2 regions of the Cytobacillus sp. Bac17 genome follow, and region 2 is predicted to be linked to the other one. Evidence: riboswitches for the same ligand, from Rfam matches in the RefSeq annotation. Region 2 holds a riboswitch; the other holds the start of a gene.
The links. Region 2 has a riboswitch for cyclic di-AMP ahead of NR125_RS19360 (dicarboxylate/amino acid:cation symporter). Riboswitches for the same ligand answer to the same signal wherever they lie in the genome.

Region 1 (14,731 bases), on a different contig from region 2:
TGTTTTTTTCCGAAAACAGATCGCGCTGAAAAGGGCACGATCTGCTTCATTTTTATTTAACAACTACATAAACTTAGGCTGGTTGTTCGATATCATATCCTTGTTCTTCAATAACATCTGTAATTTCGTTCAAGCTTACTGTATTTGAATCAAATGTCACATCCACCTTACCCTCTGAAAGATGAACCTTGACAGACTCAACACCCTTTAACTTCCCTACATTACCTTCAATTGAATTGACACAATGCACACAAGACATTCCTTGAACGTTAAGTGTTACTTGTTCCATAAAAAATTCCTCCTTAATCATCGGTATATATACTATACCACCGCTGGGTATAAAATAAACAAAAAATTTTATTTAGTAATTTTAGAAATGGTCGTTAAAAACTCCTTCACAATGTCTGGATCTTCTTCTTCAACCTTGTAATGACACACGTGTTTATATGACTCTCTAACAAAACTCTGGAAACGGAATCTAATGCAGCCTGAGCAGCTGTGATTTGATGCAAAATATTATCACAAAAAGTTTGCTTAATCGTCATATTTTTTATTCCTTTAATTTGCCCTTCTATTCTGTTCATCCTTTTAATGAGCTTTTCCTGTAAAAACAACAGGATTCCTTAGAAAGCAAATATGCCAATCATTCCACCCCTTTCATTTTTTTGTTTATTTGTGATTAATTTTTATTACGCTTTAAATTTACCATACCCATGATGGGTATGTCAATATATAAAAAATAAAGCCAGCAATCGAGTGCTGGCTTTTGTTATTGTGACTTAGAAAATCGTTTAAATACATCCATTAATTCCTGAATCGCTTCTTCTCCATTACCATCTTTTACAGCATCTGAAACACAATGTCTTGTATGATTTTCCAGCAGATGAAGCCCAACATTATTCATGGCTGAATTAATTGCAGATATTTGAGTTAGGATATCTACACAATACCGGTCATTTTCAATCATATTTTGAATGCCGCGTACTTGCCCTTCAATCCTTTTTAATCGAGTGACTAACTTATCCTTTTCTTTTGTTGACCTATGGGTCAACTTTTCTTCTTCAGAATTATGCATAAACTCTCTCCTTCTTATACATTAAAGTATACTCGTCTGGGGTATGATATATTGTACCATATATTATTTAAAGTTCTATTTAAGAGAAATTTTAAGTCTGTGTTTTTCATTTGAAGATATCTCGACTGTCGGTGCAAAAGAATAATACCAGTAATAGGGAAGGGTTAACATTTTTTAAATAATTCGTTTTTGAACAAAAATTCCCAGTTAGTTGAAAAAGAAGAAAGCTGCTCGATTCGCAGCTAATTTTGTATATAAGCACCCATTAATTCAATACCTTTACCAATTCAATTTCATCTCTGATCGGAATACCATCATTTCCAATTAAGGGTATCTCGGGTTTTAACTTTCTTGCTCTCTCCACCGCATTATTAATAATTTTGGACAGGATAAATCCTCGTTTCTGATAAAACTTTAATGCTAATAAATTATCGTTTGTTGTTATGAGTTTAAGGATTTTGCAATTATTCTTTATTGCAAGATTTTCTACCTCTTGAACTAACGATGTACCTATCCCCTTACCTTCTTCCATACTATCTAATGATATAATTTCGCATACCTTATCTTTAATTATGTATGTGATTAAGCCAATGATATTGTCTTCTTCATTTACAACCGTAATACCATCTAATGCACTACAATCATAAATTCCACTGGATGTAACCATTTCTGGGCTTCCCCATTGCAATTTAAAAAACTCTGTTATTTTATTTCTCGGTAAATCCTCAACTGCGTAAGTGTTCATTATAAGTCACCTCAAATGTTATAAAATCTTTTTCCCCGCTTGTGTAAAATGAAAAAAACACCTGGCTGGCAGCTCTTGAATCTTTCACATAAATTCATCATGTAGAGCCTGCCTATTATCTTTTAGAATAGAATATACATAGGTATCGTGTGCTTCCCCATTTTGCTGCATATAACCTCTTAGAATACCCTCTTTTTGAAACCCGGCTTTAGTCAGCAATTTATTAGATGCCTCATTATCCATAAATACAACTGCCCCAATACGAGTAAGATCCAATTCTTGAAATCCATATTGAATAACTTTCGACACAGCTTCGAAAGTATACCCTTTTCTCCAATGTTCAGGATGTATTTCATATCCTATTTCTGCACGCTTATGTTTATGGGACAATGCATTGAAGCCAACAGTCCCGATTATTCCTTTCTTTCCTTTTAATTCAATTCCCCAGCGCATTCCTTTTTTCTCCCTGTAGCTATTTGCAAAAAAGTCAACAAATGCTTCAGCTTGTTCCCTCTTTTCTAATGTTTCCTGCCCATAGTACCGAGTTACATTGTCATTAGAAAAACAAGCGTATATACTCTCGGCATCTTCTTTCACTATTTCTCTCAGCTTTAATCTTCTAGTCTCTAATGTCGGTATCACTTTTCTCTCCCCTTAACTCCTATAGCTATACTCTTTCTTGAAAATATCTGAAGAATATTTCCATCAGGATCTGATATAAAAATGGCATGGAAACCCTTCTCCCTATTGGTCATCACCTTGAAATTTTCTGTTTGCAGCAGTCGATAATAGTAAAATATCTTTAAAGGCTGATGGTTTTTAACTGCTGATGAAAATTCATTTATTATATTGTCATTGTATGGCTGTTTATTAGCATCTGGAGAAGTATTTTTCTTTAATGAAGTTCTTGCTCGGTGAAGGGCTGTTTTAATTGATTCATTACTGACTCTCAGCATTGCGGCGATTTCCTCAGAAGTATATTGGAACACATCTTTTAACGTTATTAGCATAGCCTGACGGAGTGGAAGTGTACTATATAAGATTTCTAATAAACTGTCCCACTCCGTAAAATCCCAACTTTTCTCAAATAACTCATGAGGATCGATCAGCATTTCACTTTTCTTTCGCTTTTCATCAATAAAAATATTTTTGGCAATGGTGTACAAAAAGGTTATGTTAATCACCCGGTCTGGCTCTTTTTCTTTTATTTTGAAAAATTTAATCAGTGTCTCCTGGGTTAAATCCTCGGCCAGCCATTCTGAGGATGATAAGGATAAACAATATTTATACAGCCTCAAAGAAATCTCCTCAATAGTTAAAGATTCTGTAATCATTATATCCCCCGAAAATTTTCATTATTTTGTAACTTTTCTTTCATTATAATCGTTTGTATAGGAACAAAAAATAAGGAGTGTGATTTTGCATGTTTAAGGTAGGCAGTATTTTTATTCCGGTGACAGATTTGGAAAGATCTAAAAAATGGTATGAAGTAAACCTTGGTCTAACGAAGGTAGATGAGTGGCAAGAAAATGGGGCTGATCATGGTGTGGGTTATGTTTTTGAGAATGACGTCACAGGTCTTGCTTTAATAAAAACAGAAAAACCTCAGCCAACAGAATTTACTGTCAAAGGAAAAAATAAAAACGTATATTATAATTTCGAAGTAGATAATATCCAGCAAGCTTACGATCGGTTGAAACAAAATGAAGTGGAAACAACAGACATCCATGATTATGGGATTATGAAAGGGTTTGATTTCTTTGACCCTGATGGGAATACCTTCAGTGTGGTAAGCGAAGAAATGAATTCGCCCTATCATAAAGACAATTTGTAAACTTAAATAGTGGAAGCAGCGAATGGTGTGCTTCCACTAACCTGGCCTTTTAGCATGCGAGGATACCTCCTGCTCCATTAACCATGAAGTCTTATACCTTCAGCTTTACATCGCAATGTATAAAAGAACTGGACGATTTCTTTCTCGCAAAGAATAGACTGCTTCATTTTTTCTAAAGTCCTTTTCCCCACCCTCCTATCTATCAAGGCGAATATTTTAATCAGCATGTTGTTGGATTTTAATGATTCTTCAATAGGCAGCAGAAAGTATTCCTCTACGGCATCAAAGAAATCATACTGAGCAAAAATCCCTTCGTCTAATACCCATTCATGTGCTTCATCCCAAATCACTGATTCCTGGCTCCAATCGGTATAAGGGATATGTTTCTCTCTTTTTATTTCATAAGTTCTTCTGTTTAGAGCGGTCTCAGAAGTAATGGTACATATATTGATGACTTCCTTTTTATCAACCGTAATAAAGGCTCTCCCCAATTGATAGTGAGCCCTCCTGTAATTGGTCACTGTAAACTGCAGCCTTTCTTTCAGAGAATCACATTTAAAACTGTCTAATCTTTTTTTACCTTGCTCCATTGCTGATTCCGCAACATTTAATCCCCCTAAATATTTTCCATTACCAAAATCCCTTCAGATTAATTATCTTAAAGGGTCATTCGATTAACAACCTTTTTATTCCATCTCCAGTAAGCAGGACAAAACCAAAAAGAATTCCCAAATCCCCTTTAGCCAACAACAATTCTAATGTTACACTAGAATTAATGGAATAATTTTGAAATGAGGTTAAGGTGATGGAGGAAGTTATTTTAGAAATTAGTGATTTGAGAAAGAACTATGGTCCGAAGTCCGTGCTGAATGGTGTATCTTTTCAGGTGAAAAGCGGGGAAATCATCGGGTATATTGGCCCGAACGGCGCTGGGAAAAGCACCACTGTCAAAATCACGCTTGGCATTGAAGATGATTATTCAGGACAAGTCAAAATCTTTGGCCAGGATATTTCAGATGGGAATATTGAATATAAAAGAAAGATCGGATATGTGCCGGAAATCGCTGAAGTATACGATAATTTGACCGGCCAGGAATACTTAACCTTTGTTGGCGAATTGTATGGCCTTAATACGGACCTCGCCAGTGATAAGGCAAAAAGCCTGATGGAACTATTCGGCATAGGGGAAGTCTACCATTCCCGGATAGCCTCCTATTCAAAAGGAATGCGTCAAAAGCTCCTCATTATCTCGAGCTTACTGCATAATCCGGAACTTCTGTTCTTTGATGAACCCATCAATGGTCTGGATGCGAACAGTGTTATGATATTCAAAGAAATCATGGCGCAGCTTGCCGAACAGGGAAAAACGATCTTTTATTCTTCTCATATTATGGATGTGGTTGAAAAGATAAGCAGCCGCATTATTCTTCTGCATGACGGAAGAATTGCTGCTGATGGCACCTTTGAAGAGTTAAGGCAGCAAAATACGGAAGGTTCACTTGAACAGATCTTCAACCAGCTTACGGGATTCAGTGAACATAAGGAACTTGGTGCCAGATTTGTTTCAGTAGTAAGGGAGATGTAGGGATGCAGGACTATCGCACTCTTAAACTATTGGATCGTTTTGAGCGGATTTTCAGCGGCTTTGGCGTAGACTACAAGATAATGAGAAGACTCCTGCAAGTAAAGCTGACGATGGATGGACGGCGTGTGCCCACCATTTTCTCGCAGAATGCCAAAAAAGAAAACAAGGAAAAAAACAATCAGTACATAAAATCTTTATGGATTTATGTATTGTTTGGGCTGTTTTTGATACCATTTGTGCTTATGGGGGACAATTACCTATTCCAGATGAGCCTCTTTTATGGGATATTCACCTTTTTCGTTATGACCTCCATGATTTCCGATTTCTCTTCGGTTTTACTGGATATTCGTGATCGTAACATCCTGTTTCCAAAGCCAGTCGACCGAAAAACGATCAGCACGGCAAAAATGGTGCATGTTACGATTTATCTTTCTTTCCTTACCATTGCGCTTGCTGGAATCCCTTTGATAGTGGGACTTATCAAAAATGGGCTCTTATTTTTCCTTATTGCTGCGGTAAACATCATCCTGATTGACCTATTGGTTGTTGGTTTAACCGCACTGATCTATTTAACGATCCTGCGATTTTTTGATGGGGAAAAATTAAAAGATATCATCAACTATGTCCAAATTGGGCTTTCCCTTATGATCATGGTTGGCTATCAATTGCTTATTCGCTCTTTTGAGTTAATTGACTTAACGGTCTCGCTTCAGCCAAAGTGGTGGCAGGTGTTCATCTTTCCAATGTGGTTTGGGGCAAATATCGAAATGATGATGAAGGGCACCTTCCAGCCGTTTTATCTCATTTTTTCAGCATTAGGACTCATTGTTCCGATCCTGTCCATCTGGATTTATATGAAATTTTCCAGCACCTTCGAGCAAAACTTGCAAAAGCTTGCTTATCATGGAAAATCCAAAGAAAAGAAACGAAGTAAAGTAGGGCAATTCCTTCTCAACATCATTTGCCGCTCACCTGAAGAAAGAGCAGTGTTCAGATTTGCCGGCAGCATGATGAGAAATGAACGGGATTTTAAGCTAAAAGCCTATCCGTCTCTGGGTTTTTCTATCGTGATTCCGTTTATTATTATCATGAATACTCTTCGAGAAGATTTTGTACAGGTATCTGACAGCAAGTCCTATTTAACGATTTACTTTAGCTTAATCATCATTCCGACCATCATGATTCTTCTAAAGTATTCAGGGAAATATAAGGGTGCCTTTATTTACCGGGTTGCCCCCCTCAAACAGCTAAAGCCGGTTTTCAGCGGTACCATCAAGGCATTTATCTTTAAGTTATATTTGCCAGTATACTTGCTTCTGAGTGCACTATTCCTTTTCCTGTTCGGGGCAAAAATTCTGCCTGATCTTGTCGCTGTATTTATCAGTGCCTGTCTATATGCGGTCATTTGTTTTATGGTCCTAAAGAAAGCTCTTCCCTTTTCGGAGTCTTTTGATGAGTACAATCAAAACGGCAATAGTGCCATTATTTTCGGATTAATGCTGATTGTAGCCTTATTTGCCGGACTTCATTTCGCCAGCACATTATTGCCATATGGAATCTATCTGTATTTGGGGGTTTCGATTATTTGCCTGCGTATTTTTTGGAAGCTTGCTTTCAATATTAGTTGGGAACAGATTGTTGAATAACCCGATTGGCGTTTAACAAAGGATGGTCATTTTGATATCGGGATAACCGCATAAATTCTCCTTCGCAGATTTTAATCTGAATATGTTATATGCTTTAGCTGCCAATATTGGCAGCTCTTTTTTTGCCTCTTTTAGTACTGTCACCTGATGTTTTTTACGAATTCCAGTCTTCTTCCAATAAAAATAGACATCCCGCAAAAGGATGCCTGCTAATATAAAAGCATTTTTAAGATTTTATTATCTGGACTAAAACTAACTTGATAAACGACATCCCAATCATGCTCGCCCCCATAACCAGGCCACCTCCATATTGCCTAAGTTAATAGCTACAACTATAGCTGTTGGGATCGTTTGTGTTTTTCCTGGGATATTTCCGGTAACATTCATAACAACTGGTGCCCAAAAATCAGCAGCCATTTAAATTATTTAAGGCCTTTAAACCCATACTCTTCAAAAATACTCATTGATTTTTCATTCTGAAGATAATCATAGAATAAATTGGCTTCCTTTGGATGACTTGTATCCTTAACCACTCCCAAAGGATAAATAATGGCATCGTGAGTGTTTTCATCTGCCGTGTCCACGATGTTAACTTTTTCAGATACTAACGCATCCGTTTTATAAACAATTCCAGCATCCACATTATTTGTCTCTACATATGTAAGTACTTGCCGAACATCTTTGGCATACACCACTTTTTCTTCTATGTTTTTCCAAATACCCGTATCTTCTAAAGACTCCTTCGCATATTTCCCTGCAGGAACAGATTCTGGAGTGCCGATAGACACTTTATCTGCTTCAGCAAGATCATTAAATGATTTAATTCCAAATGCTGAATCTTTCGGCACCACTAGTACAAGTTCATTCCCAACTAAATCGATTCCATTCTTTTCCTCGATGAGCCCGTCCTGTACTAATTTATCAAATTTATCCTCTGCTGCTGAAAAGAAAAGATCAACAGGTGCTCCCTGCGAAATTTGCTGCTGAAGAGAGCCTGATGCTCCAAAGTTAAAGTTTACAAGTATATTCGGATGTTCTTTTTCGAAGCTTGCTTCAATATCTATTAAGGCATCCTGCAGGCTTGCTGCTGCCGAAATAGTCAATTCCACTTTCTCTTCGGTTCCTTCCTGCTTCTCCTCTCCTGATTTTTTAGTTTGGTCATTATTTGAACATCCAGCCAATGATAAAAAAAGGACTATTAATGAAAAAAATAACAGGTACTGCTTTTTCATTATAAATCTCCCTTCCCAATTTGTTATTTCTGATTATAACTAATTATAACTGCTAATGCCCTGGTTATCGTCAGATACTCTGGGCAAATACAGTGAAAAAATCAGCCTGCAAGGCGATAAGATCTTTTTACCGGAAGCTTCAACAGCTTATTCTATAAACAGCTAAAAGAAACCAGCTAGTATCCATTATGAAAGAAATTCAATCTTCCACAGTTTCAATCAGAAGTAAGTCATTAGGGGATTATTATACTTCCAAGACAGGAGTATGAAACATACTAAAAAGGAAGGCACAATGCCTTCCTTTTAATATTTTTGAACCAGCAGTGCTTGCTTAAATGAATCCCGCTAATACAGCTTATTACTGTCCTCTGCAGCTCCTATCGCCTCAGATAATTCCGTTAATGAATGGTATAAAACATTGCTGTTTTTCATTAATATAATGAAATTCATATTATTATAGAATCGGAATCCACACCCGTTAGCTAAATAAGAAAAAGCTGGCTCCTTCAGCCAAGATTTCATTAGCACAACAAGCTTATACATAACTTAATAATCGATGGTGATAATAACAAACGAGGTGAACTTTGTGGTTCATAAAATATTGCTTTCATTCATTCACATATTTTTGCTAATGAATCTAATCGTAGTAAATGCACAAACCAGGCCGAATATTGAACTTCTTGATATTGAAAAAAATGAGATAACAAAGACAGTCCCAACAAATCCTAAGATACAATTCGAAGCTGAAAAAATAATTAAAGAAATTGATAATGTTGTTAAAAAGTTAAAACCAATTCCAGACAAAGGCTACATGATTAAAATCCCTTTAGAGCCGTCTCATCGAGTAGAAAACAAATGGATATATGCTTTGATTGATGAAATGATCATTATCATTCCAAAAAACGAAAAGCCATATTTACTCTTATTTGATGATGAAAATAAATCTTACTTTTTCACCTTTGACTCAAAAATTGATCCGTTACTAAAAACATTAGATTTTTCTCTTTAACAACCCCTTATCGGCCTTTGTAACATTTTCAACAAATCTGCCTATTTAGTTAAAAAAAGCAGGTCGCAGAAATAGCTCTCTTTAACAAAATTAATAATTCATCTATTTTATTTTAAAATAAATGATTTCGATGTTAAAATCCATCTAGAAGAACAGTTGTCCCAGAAACCCTGCAAATAGGACTGATATGATAAAAACAGGTATTGAAATGAATATTTTATTTCGTAATTTAATAACCTCGAATCGTCTATATAACTTACTTACAGCGGTAAAAAGAATAAACAGGATAGGCACACTTATACATATGGCGATTAAATCAACACGAGTAAATGGTTTACTGATATATTTATCAAAGTTGATGTTAATAACAAAGAGTGTGGAAAATAAAAAGAATTGATAAAAACAAAATCTAAAATAAATCATAGGTTATTACCTCTATTATGTATTTTTTAATCTGGATCCTTATTAACCTGCATATTAAGGCAGTTCCAAAAAAATAGCGTTAATCCCCTCCTGGATCAACGCCTCAATCATTAAGAGCGCACTACTGCCCCTTTATCTTTTCACTTAGATATTCACCGAAAGTGATTTTTCCCATTTTTCGAGCAGGATTGGTATTTTTCCCATCACAGAAAGATTTATATAGTTTTCCAGTTAGAGATAAGCTTAAAACTTTATTTGGTTCATTATTTAGTTTGATTTTCAGTTCAGCCATTTCTCTTAATGTCATTACATCTGGTCCGCCAAAATCCTCCGCTCTTCCTTGTGGTTCTTTATCCACTAAACCTATTAGATGCTCAGCGAATTCACCCGCATCTACACTTTGGCACTTAAATTTATCCGGGACAATATATCTTTTAAGAAAGGATTTGGATAGAAATAAATGATCAATAAAATGGTGGAACTGAGTTGCGCGTACAATTGTATGAGAGATAGAGCTGTTTTTCAGCAATTCTTCTGCTTCTAATTTTAGCTTATAATAGTTAAATGGTATTTCATCAATCCCAACAATTGACGGATAAATAAAATGTTTTACGTGCTGTGCTTTTTTTAATAGCTCCTTAAAGCCTGAAACCTCAACACTTTTTGAATTCTTTATTGGACTTGTTGCTGCGTGAAGGATGACATCTGCATCTTTTACTGCTTCTTCTAACCCTTCACCTGACGATAAATCGCTATAAATCCACTTGAAATCTTCAATTCCATCAGGTTTTCTTCTAGAAGTTAATTTTACTTTATAACCAGACTCCTTTAGTTGATTAAGTAAAGCTGAACCTAGTTGGCCTGTGGAACCGGTGACCAGTATTTTCAAGTACAACACTCCCATTCTAATGGGTTTCCTTTATATTGTATTATTCAGATATTTGGTGCTATATTCAACTAAACTGCCAGTTTTTAAATAAAGAAAAAGCCGCCGTAATGGCAGCGAAATACAAAACCTGTTCATTAAACTGTAGTCTTCAGGAAGTCAGGCCCCCAAATTTCTGCAATGAATCTAAACCCTCAGCGAGCCCCGGAAACCCCTTGCACCATAGTACGAATCGGCTCCATTGTGATACACAAAAACAGTGTCGTAGCGCCGGTCACAAAAGATCGCCCCGCCAAGTTTTCTGATATTCTCAGGCGTTTGCACCCAGCTAGAGGTTTTCTTATCGACATGTTCAAGCTCCTGAAGCTCCCGGTATTGCTCTTCGGTTAAAAGCTCAATGCCCATGGCAGCTGCCATATCCATAGCACTGTTTTCCGGCTTGTGTTTCTTCCGTGCCTCCAGCGCTTCACGATCGTAACAAACACTTCTCCTGCCTTTTGGACTTTCAGCTGAACAATCATAAAATATGTATTCGCCGGTCTCTTGATCATGGCGTACAACATCCGGTTCGCCTTCAGTTGCTTCCATTTCATTGAGTGACCACAATTTTTCAGGATTAGCCTCGAGCTTAGCTTGTACATCAGCCCACTCCACACCTTCATGACGGTGCATGTTTTTCTCAAAACGCGCTTTCAGAGTTTCCAGCAGTTCTTCACGCTGTTCTGGTGACAGCTCCATATTTCCCATTGTCAAATTAACTCCTCCTAGTTTTTACTCCATTATAATATAATTATGACCCTTAAGGGCTATTTGATAAAAGTGGAACAGCATTAACTTTTCATAAGCCACCTTCGGACTCGCTCAAGTTGATTTCCCGCTTCTCTGTCCGAACCTCCTATACCTTCGAACTCGCTCACGTTGATTTCTTCCCTTTCTGTCCGAACCTCCTCCACCTTCGGACTCGCTCACGTTGATTTCTCCCCTTTCTGTCCGAGCCTGCTCCACCTTCGGACTCCTTCACGTTGATTTCCCGCTTCTCTGTCCGAACCTCCTCCACCTTCTAACTAGCTAACGTTGATTTCTCCCCTTTCTGTCCGAGCCTGCTCCACCTTCGGACTCCTTCACGTTGGTTTCCCGCTTCTCTGTCCGAACCTGCTCCATCATCCTCTCTTTATGGAATAACACAAAGAAGCAAAAAAAAACACTAACAAATATGCTGCCATTTGTTAGTGTTTTCCAATCTATTATGAAGCTTGTTGCTCAAATCTTTCTTCTGCTGGAGGGTTAAATTGCCCTTCCCACTTGGCAATAACAATAGCCGCAAGTGAGTTCCCCACCACGTTAACAGCTGTTCGGCCCATATCAAGGATACGGTCGATGCCGGCAATAAAGGCAAGGCCTTCTGCAGGCAATCCAATTGTGCTGAAAGTAGCCAGCAGCACGACAAAGGATACGCCTGGCACGCCCGCCATTCCTTTGGATGTAACCATCAGTACTAACATTAACGTAATTTGCTGTCCTATGCTTAATTCTATGCCAAACATCTGTGCAATAAATAAAGAGGCAATTGCCTGGTATAAAACGGATCCATCCAGGTTAAAAGAATAGCCTGTCGGAATAACGAATGACGAAATATGTTTCGGGCTTCCCGCTTTCTCCATTTTGTCCATGATTCTCGGAAGCACTGTTTCAGAACTTGCAGTTGAGAATGCCAAAATCAATTCTTCTTTTATCATCTTCAATAATTTAAAGATGCTGAACCCGACAACTTTGGCCATTATCCCCAACACAACAAGAACAAAGAAGATCATGGCTCCATATACAGTAAGTGCCAGCTTGCCTAATGGAATCAATGAGGCAAAACCATACTTGGAAATCGTTACACCAATTAAGGCAAATACTCCGATTGGTGCATACTTCATAAATAGGTTTGTCACATAGAACATGGCCTTTGCCGTGCCTTCGAAAAATCTCAGTACTGGTTTTCCCTTTTCTCCAATTGCTGCAATTCCAAGGCCAAATACAACAGCAAAGAAGATAATCGCCAGCATATCGCCTTCAACCATGGCTTGTACAGGATTAGTAGGTACGATATGCAAAAATGTATCTGCTATCGACTTGCCTTCCTGCTCTTTATTGGTTTCAACATAGCTCGAAATGTCACTTTGCTGCAGGCTGTCCATATTCAGGCCGGCACCAGGCTGAATAACATTACCTGCAATGAGGCCCACCACAATAGCAACCAAAGTCATGCCAATAAAGTAAGTCAATGATTTACCGCCAAGCTTCCCGACGGCTTTTAAATCACCCACACCAGCAATGGCAACAATAATTGTTGATAGTACAATAGGAACAACAATCATTTTAATTAAGCGGATAAAAAGATCGCCAAAGGGCTGCAGCACACTTTGCGCCGTTTCACTTCCATAGAAAATACCGCCAATAGCGATTCCTAAAATAAGACCGATGAAAATTTGAGTGGCTAAACTTAATTTAATTTTTTTCATCAATTACCCTACCTTCTTGTTTAGTTTTATACGTGCTGCGCAGGCAAGGGAAACAAAGATGAGATCCTGATAAAAAAGAAAATCGACAAAAATGCTGGTTTTGTCAATTCACACTATTTCATATTCTCTTATGTTTCCTTAAACGCTGACGAGGTTAGCTTTCGGGTTAGGACTGCGGAAACAGTAAGCCCTTCCATAGTAGGATTCACCCCAAGCGGAAACTCCGCTGTAAATAATGGGTCCCCCGTTCTTAAAATAAGATTAAGCATAAATCACTATATCATTATATTATTTCAAGATATTTTTTGTAAATAGTTAAGTTTTCCCGGCAGTAAACTAAATGGCCTCTTTAACACACCAAAAAAAGCTGAAATTCAATGAATTTTCAGCTCTAGGACTTGTTATGGGAAATCAATATTAATAGCAATAATAAATATAAGGACTATCACGGATAATGCTGTATTTACTGACCACCACCTTATTTCTGCTTTTGTCAGTACACGGTCAATGATGAAAAAAGAGACAGCAGAAACAAGACTAAGTTCTTTTAATACTGAACCAAATAGAATAAAAAGGAGGCAATTTCACGATTAGTGTTTGCAATGAAAATCTTCTTGCTCAACCAATCACTGAACATCGAAGTGATTACTCCATAGGCAGCGACAAACATAAGATTTAAATAATATAAATTAACAAATGCATTCATATCAAAGACTGTTGGCACTGAAAAAATCAGTACAAATAACACACTGCTAAGAATGGATGTTAAGATCTTTCTCCTCAAAATAATGGACATTTCCCACTTGATCCTTTATAGAGGCTAAATAATAGACAGTAAATTTTATAAATTGAATATAAGCAAAACAAAAAAGGCATTTGGCTCCGCCTGCGCCAAATACAATGATAGCCACACATGCTATCCCCGCTAAATCTAAATTAGCATCCTTGTATTAAGAAAATTGAACGGGCTTGTAAACTTTTATTAAAATTCAAGGTGATAACACTCACGGTTAGCTTCATAATAATACCTCAATCAATATGCAATAAAAAATCCATGGCTTTGCTAAATGCTTCTTGTTCTGATTCTGCATCATATCTGGAGGAATATGGATCACTGAATCCATGTTTCCCTTTAAATTTATGTACTTTAATTTTCTTTTTTTCTAAAGCTAATAGTAACTCATCAACATTAAAAGACTGCTCTTCTTGTGGAAAGAATAGCATTATGGGACACTGGGGTGTTAACTCTAAATAGTCCCTGATCCTTGAGCCGTAGTATCCCACTATACCATCAACACAATCTCCCTCACTGCACAGCCAGGCAACAGTTGCACCTATACTAAATCCAATGATATATATTTTTTCGTATTCATCTTTAACATCCAATAATAGATCTTTTATTTTTTGGGCAGCTCTGTCGAAACCTGCATGTTCCATAAAATGGCGATAAGCGGCTTCCTCATGAGAATATTCAAAAGGTATCTCTCGCTCTAATAAATGGGGGCATGTCACATCAAAACCCTGCTTTGATAATAATTCGCAAAAACTCTTTATATGTTGATTAATTCCATAGATTTCGTGGATTACGAGGATTAAAGAATTAGAATTACTCTGTCTTATCATGATTATGACCCTTTTTCTCCATATTTCTTCTCCCATTCACCGATCCATTTTTACACCTTATTCCATAAGAAAAATTATTCTATATTTAAATGTTTTATTCCTTCACATCTAACACCCCTATTAATCAGAAAAGCCGCCTATACGGCAGCTAGACTTTAAAAATGCA
Region 2 (6,370 bases):
ATTGGCAGGATCTTCATCTGTCTCACGCAGTGCTTCCCATACATTCGAATAGGAAATTTCCGTGTGATCATCAATGATAGTGTGGAGGGCTGTTTTTAAAGCCTCCCCTGTTTTTCCGTTTGCAGCATCATAATATCCTCCTGGTTCAGGGCCGGGAATGACTGTTCCATCACCAGCTTGTTCGAAGGCCGTCCCATCTTTTAGCCCGGGATGAGAGAAATAGGCGGTAAGTGTTCCGGTTACCTTAATTTTTTCTCCAATCAAGGATGGATTGGATTTTAAGCCGAAAGCAGAGCGAAACGTGGAAGGAATTTGAACATAAAGCATCTTAGCTGTGCTGGTCTCTGATGGACTATCCGCCAGGGCCAAAGCATAGTCATTAGGAAACTGGCTTGAAATAACCGTATTTGCCGCAGTCGGCTGTCCAACCACATAGCCTTGAACAGTTTTGGAAGAGTTGTTTTGAGTATTGATTCCCTGTGAAACGGAATAAGGTGATGTCCAGGAGCCATCCCCGGCAGCTGCCCTAGTTATAGAATTTTGAATGGGCTGCATCACGATCAGAATGACAGTAACCAGAATAAAAGTTAACAGCAGGCCTTTTTTCTTACGATTCAGCATTCATTCGCCTCCATATTTTTTTGAATGGACTTAAATAATCAGAAAAGTCACAATTCCACACAAGTATAAATGAACACCTTCGGCCATATCATGAGGTTTTGGTCCCAAAAGTTTACTTTTCACACAGAATTTACAAACTTAACTTTGATGCAATTTTTTTAAAGTGCTTACTTTTTTAAAATGCCCAGATACTCAATCCAAGGACCAACATCAGTTCTGTATCTATTTGCCAATACTCGAGAAATCTGTGAAATATGCGTAAGGTCATGCACAGCCCAAGTGGAAATCAATTCCCTGACTCTGACTGGTCCAAATGCTGGATGAAGCCCTGTCTTTTCGAAATGAATTTCCAGATCAGTTATACCCCTAAGCATGGCCAAATTTTTCATTCTAAGGGTCTTAAAGACTTCAAGCTTTTCTTCAAGTGATAGACTCTCTGACACATTTAAATGAGCAAAGCGGTCAAATGGGGGGAAGGGCTTGCTTTCCCCTTCCTGCAGAATAAATTTCAGCCGTGGAATCCAATTTTTCTCCTCGCCATCAATCAAATGATCAACCACTTCGGCAGCATTCCACGTGCCTTCCCCTTCATTGCCATTAAGCCATTCCGAAGATAGACCGCTTAGTAATGCATCCAGCGTATGGGGTGTACGTTCAAGAATCTCAATAGCTTCTCTTAAATTAAAATTCATATAACCGCTCCTTTATAAACAGACCCGATTAGATACAAAAAATAAGCACCTGTACATAGCTCATCTAAAAGTCCTTTTCAATTTCTTTCATTACAGTAAATGGCCCATATGATTTATTTGATGGCACCACAAGGGTTATCCCGCTTTCAGGGTAATAGGCAGAATGAAAGCTGACTCCCGGGTCATAGCCCATGAGGTGATATTTGAAGATGGCTTCGTTTTTCTTTTTGATCCATAATCCGTAGCCGTAATACTCATTCTCATCTGCTTTGGCATGCGGGGACATCAGCTTTTCAGTATACTCCCCGCTCATGAGCTTATCATTACACAATGCTTCCCAAAATAAGATGATATCCTGAGCAGTAACATAGGCTCCTCCGTCAGAACCGCCTCTGATGGGCAATGAATAAATATTGGTTCTCCATGTCCCATCTTCTTCATTATCTATATAACCAATTGCTGTATTTTCAGGAAGATTGTCAAATCGGAAAAAGCCTGAATCCTTCATTCCACATGGTTCAAAAATTTGGGAATGAATATAATCCTGGAAACTCAGTCCTGTCTTCTTCTCTATAATTAAACCCAAAAGTATATATCCGGCATTATTATAATGAAATTTCTCCCCGGGCTTAAACATCATCTTTTTATTCTGGAACATAGGAAGAAAATCTCTCAGATGATTTAATAGATACATTGGCCTTTCTTTCCACAGCTCCTCAAAATCATCCATAATTGACTCATCAAAATAGTCGGGCACTCCGGATGTATGGGTTAACAGGTGATGAATGGTAATTGTCTCATCAAATAAGGGAAAAACATCCTTCAATACATCATTAAGTCTTGTTTCGAATGATATGAATCCATTCTCGGCCAATTGACAAATGCTAACCGCCGTAAAAATCTTACACCCGGAGGCGATGCCAAACCTGGTACCTGGGTTATTTTGGGTTTTGTTTGCTCGATCAGCATCCCCCTCTGCTAATTGAAGGATCAATTCCTCCTTTTCTTTAACAAGTACGACACCGGAAAAACCAACATTTTTAATTACAGACCTTAACCTTTTATCATAATCCCTAAATAACATGAGTATTCCCCTTTAAGTAATATTCCATTGACCTAAAGCAATGCGGGACAGTAATAGCAGACTCTATAAAACATATAACGGATTTAAAGAGGATGATTCCTCCAAATGAAAGAGTCGCTTAATCTTTTAGTATTTTATAAATATTTTTCAAAAGCAGTAATAGTCAGTGATTCATTTATTTCCATTTTCTTCAGCTCTTTAAAACCATTCTTTAAATAAAAAGTGACAGCAGGGGTATTCTTAGAGCCTGTTGTGACAATCATTTTTTCATTCATCGGCCTCAGTTCAATGAAGTTCAGCAGCTTTTGTGCAATTCCCTTTCTAAAATGTTCAGGATGCACAATCAGTCTATGAATATCTAAAACATTATTTTCCTCTTTAAAAGAAATCACACCGCATAATTTTTCACCTATAAAATACCCAAGGAAGGTTTCTCCGGTTATTCGCAAGTCATCAGCCGTATCCTTCAAAGGCGGTAAATCAGGACATCCAATGATTTCAGCCTCAATTTTATACGCAGGAAGCTGGACACTTAGAACTTGCACAGCAGCTTTTCGATCTTTAATATCAATTTCCCTAATCATTATGGTCCCTCTTTTTATATTAGTTTTAAGATAAACTTCTCTATCAAGGATAAATTCCCTCTTTTTTGGACGAATGAAGACCTTCCAATTTAAAATTTAACTAGGGGTGAATAGGATGAATTTAAAATATGAAGTGATAACAGAAGAGAAAATCAGACTTTGCCGGGATTTATGCAATAAGCTGATGGCTTTTCAGAAATCTAAGGCACATATAACACCTGAGCGTTTTGACAGCATGAATTTTGAAACTAGAATGATTCCATCCGTAAAATCATCTTTACATAATTATATAGAGATCGTTAAGGACGATGAAGAAATCGCGGGCTATGTCTATTCCAATGTTTCTCCTAAGGAAGCCTGCTCCAATGATTTCGCCATTTTTTTTGATCTGACTTCAGTCGGGAAAAGGCATGTTGGCTGCTTATCTCAATTCTTTATAAAAATGCTACAGACAATATGGAATTGGATCAGTTCTTTTTAACATGCCGATGGAATGGTTAATCCAATTTAAAGATGTGGAAGATTATTTTATCTATGTATCAAATAGGAATACAGAGGCTCTTGAATTTTATACTCTCAAAGGGGTTACTGTTAGTCATGAGATTCTCGACGGCTTTATTACAGTTTTGCGCAGATAAGAAAGGCCATTCCCACTGGAGCTGACAACAGGAAAAAACTTTCCCAGTAATCAATAAGCTGCCGGACCAATAGGATAAATGCAGAAGCGACATTAATCCAGCGGATATCTTAGCTGGATTTTTTCAGGCATATTTTCATCAGCAATATCCCCAAAGCCAATATACTCATAATCCTAAAAAATAATGGTGGACATTGTCATAAATCTTGTTATAATTCTAAAAGAAATTACTTTGAAAAGGGTGCTTTATGGGAAATACATGCAGATATGTTGTAAGTGCCACTGGGAAAAACGGCGAGACTTATTATACGCAATGCAAGGACAAAGAAGAGTTAAAAGAGTGGCTGGCCGAACATGAAGACAAGCTGAATAAGAAGGAACTAAAAGTGAAAGACAAAAAAAGACATCCTCTTTTAAGCTGGCTTAACTTCTAATCTTATTGCTAAAAACCAAATTGACCTTTCCTATTAAATTACTATTTGAATGATAGTAACCTTAGTAAACCTAGATAAGAAAATCGTATGATTTACAACTTTTATGATTATTGTTAATATATTAAAAAAACATTAATAATTTTCGCTTAATCTTAATTGAGCGGGGGAACCAACTGTACTTTTTTAATAAAAGCACCTGGGGTGAATCCTTTTATAGGTAGGGTACTCTCAAGACCCGAACCCGACAGCTAACCTCGTAAGCGTGTTGAGAGGGAACACTGCATAAATGCACAGTGGTTATTACCTCTGTGTTTTTTTGTTGCCTTTTTTAGTTAGGTTTATGTTTTTTGGGGGTAATATAGGAAAGGCAAAATATTTTTTGTGCGAGATTTACATTTTTTTACATCATTTATTTCATTGGAGGAACGTGTATGAAATTATCTACTAAAATTATTCTTGCTTTGATCGCCGGGGGAATCACAGGGCTGTTGATTAATTTATTTGCACCTGGCATTTTCCCCGAGCTTGACAAGTTTTTGTTTACTCCGCTGGGAAAAATCTTTTTAAATCTCATCAATATGCTGGTTGTTCCGATCGTCTTCTTTTCCATCACCCTTGGAACAGCAGGCCTCGGTGATCCTAAGAAGTTGGGAAGAATTGGGATTAAGACAATCTCCTACTTCCTGGTTACCACCAGCATTGCAATCGTCATAGGTCTTGCTTTGGCAGCTGTTTTCCAGCCAGGAAACGTTGGTGAATTCGACGTAACAAACGTGGAGTACGAATCGAAGGAAGCTCCTCCTGTCTCAGAGACACTATTAAATATTATTCCAACCAATCCGGTAAAAGCCTTCACGGAAGGCAATATGCTTCAGATTATCACTTTTTCTATTTTTGTCGGATTTGCATTAACCATGCTCGGCAATAAAACAAAAGGCATATTAAACCTTATTGAACAAGGCAATGACATGATGATGTACCTTGTTAACCTGGTTATGAGGTTCGCTCCTTATGGAACGTTTGGACTTATCGTTTCTGCTGTAGGAAGTCAGGGTCTAAGTGCCATTAAAGCTATGGGACTTTATATGATCGTAGTTCTTCTTGCGTTATTTATACATGCGATTTTAACCTATGGAGGTTCTATTGCTTTACTTGCAAAGAAAAACCCGCTATGGTTCTTTAAAGGCTTTGCGCCGGCCATGGGGGTTGCTTTCAGTACATCAAGCAGTAATGCGACTCTGCCGATTTCCATGAATACGGCCCAAAAAAATCTGAAAGTTCCTGAATCAATCAGCAGCTTTGTTCAGCCTCTCGGTGCAACCATCAACATGGATGGAACAGCCATCATGCAGGGAGTTGCAACTATTTTCATTGCCCAGGTATATAATGTTGATTTAACATTGACACAGCTAATCACGGTTGTCCTTACTGCCGTTCTTGCCAGCGTTGGTACAGCTGGTGTGCCTGGTGTCGGTTTGATTATGCTAGCGATGGTTCTTAACTCTGTCAATCTTCCTGTTGAAGGTATCGCATTAATCATTGGGATTGACCGTCTGCTTGATATGACGCGAACAGCAGTTAATATTACAGGTGATGCTGCCTGTGCAGTAATTGTAGCGGAAACGGAAGCAAAGAAAGAGGCCGTTAAAGCCTGAATGCAAAATAGCACCGGTTATCCGGTGTTATTTTTTTGTGGAAATCTCTTCCTCCCTGCTTGTTTCATTATTCAAATTCATTGATTTTCTATTATTTTTTAGTATAATTAGATTCATAACCATCACGTAACAGTTTGGAGGAATCCTCATGGGGCTGAGAAGTTAAGAATAGGAGAATTGGCTGAAAAAGCAAAGGTTACTAAGAGAACGATTGATTACTATACTTCACTCGGACTGCTAAAAGCAGAACGTTCCCCTTCAAATTATCGCTATTATGATTATTCCGCCATCGAACGTATTGCTTTTATCGAAAAATGTAAAGCGGATGGTTTGTCGCTGGAGGAAATAAAGAAAAAAGTTATCGGCCGATTTTCTGAAGAGGTAGATGTTCTTGAACTAAGGCTCAAAATTCAGGATCTGGAGGAAGATGTGACAAAAGCACTTTCACAGCTTAAAAAATCTGATCCCGAAAAATACGAATATGTCAAAAAGAATATTTCACATGAAAGCTTATCATTAATTCAAACATTGCTTTTATTGCTCAACTGATATCCTGTCCCAAAACGTTTTTTTGGGTTTTTGGAGCATTATGGATATCTATTTGGGCACAATTTAAGTAGTGAACTTTATAAGGATTATTACCATTTTAGGAGGTGTATGTCT

Region 1: it holds a riboswitch for cyclic di-AMP, as region 2 does, so the genes downstream of both, NR125_RS06870 (cation:dicarboxylate symporter family transporter) here and NR125_RS19360 (dicarboxylate/amino acid:cation symporter) in region 2, are expected to answer to the same signal.

Annotation. Positions count from the first base shown of each region.
Region 1 is NZ_JALJRC010000003.1:42,586-57,316, forward strand. Features, by position in the region: gene copZ (copper chaperone CopZ) at 74-289, opposite strand; gene NR125_RS06800 (metal-sensing transcriptional repressor) at 396-584, opposite strand; gene NR125_RS06805 (metal-sensing transcriptional repressor) at 770-1,075, opposite strand; gene NR125_RS06810 (GNAT family N-acetyltransferase) at 1,341-1,820, opposite strand; gene NR125_RS06815 (GNAT family N-acetyltransferase) at 1,905-2,462, opposite strand; gene NR125_RS06820 (RNA polymerase sigma factor) at 2,459-3,154, opposite strand; gene NR125_RS06825 (VOC family protein) at 3,244-3,654, shown strand; partial or broken gene NR125_RS06830 (SF0329 family protein) at 3,732-4,261, opposite strand; gene NR125_RS06835 (ABC transporter ATP-binding protein) at 4,460-5,239, shown strand; gene NR125_RS06840 (hypothetical protein) at 5,242-6,885, shown strand; partial or broken gene NR125_RS29885 (molybdate ABC transporter permease subunit) at 7,112-7,260, opposite strand; gene modA (molybdate ABC transporter substrate-binding protein) at 7,308-8,117, opposite strand; gene NR125_RS06855 (hypothetical protein) at 8,704-9,126, shown strand; gene NR125_RS06860 (SDR family oxidoreductase) at 9,671-10,438, opposite strand; gene NR125_RS06865 (DUF4256 domain-containing protein) at 10,622-11,182, opposite strand; gene NR125_RS06870 (cation:dicarboxylate symporter family transporter) at 11,680-12,942, opposite strand; cyclic di-AMP (ydaO/yuaA leader) riboswitch at 13,071-13,220, opposite strand; gene NR125_RS06875 (hypothetical protein) at 13,490-13,738, opposite strand; gene NR125_RS06880 (dienelactone hydrolase family protein) at 13,972-14,601, opposite strand.
Region 2 is NZ_JALJRC010000018.1:95,499-101,868, forward strand. Features, by position in the region: gene NR125_RS29955 (endonuclease) at 1-621, opposite strand, end outside; gene NR125_RS19330 (DinB family protein) at 789-1,313, opposite strand; gene NR125_RS19335 (serine hydrolase domain-containing protein) at 1,378-2,397, opposite strand; gene NR125_RS19340 (GNAT family N-acetyltransferase) at 2,532-2,981, opposite strand; gene NR125_RS19345 (hypothetical protein) at 3,097-3,462, shown strand; gene NR125_RS19350 (hypothetical protein) at 3,470-3,619, shown strand; gene NR125_RS19355 (hypothetical protein) at 3,867-4,052, shown strand; cyclic di-AMP (ydaO/yuaA leader) riboswitch at 4,186-4,331, shown strand; gene NR125_RS19360 (dicarboxylate/amino acid:cation symporter) at 4,484-5,707, shown strand; gene NR125_RS19365 (MerR family transcriptional regulator) at 5,885-6,256, shown strand.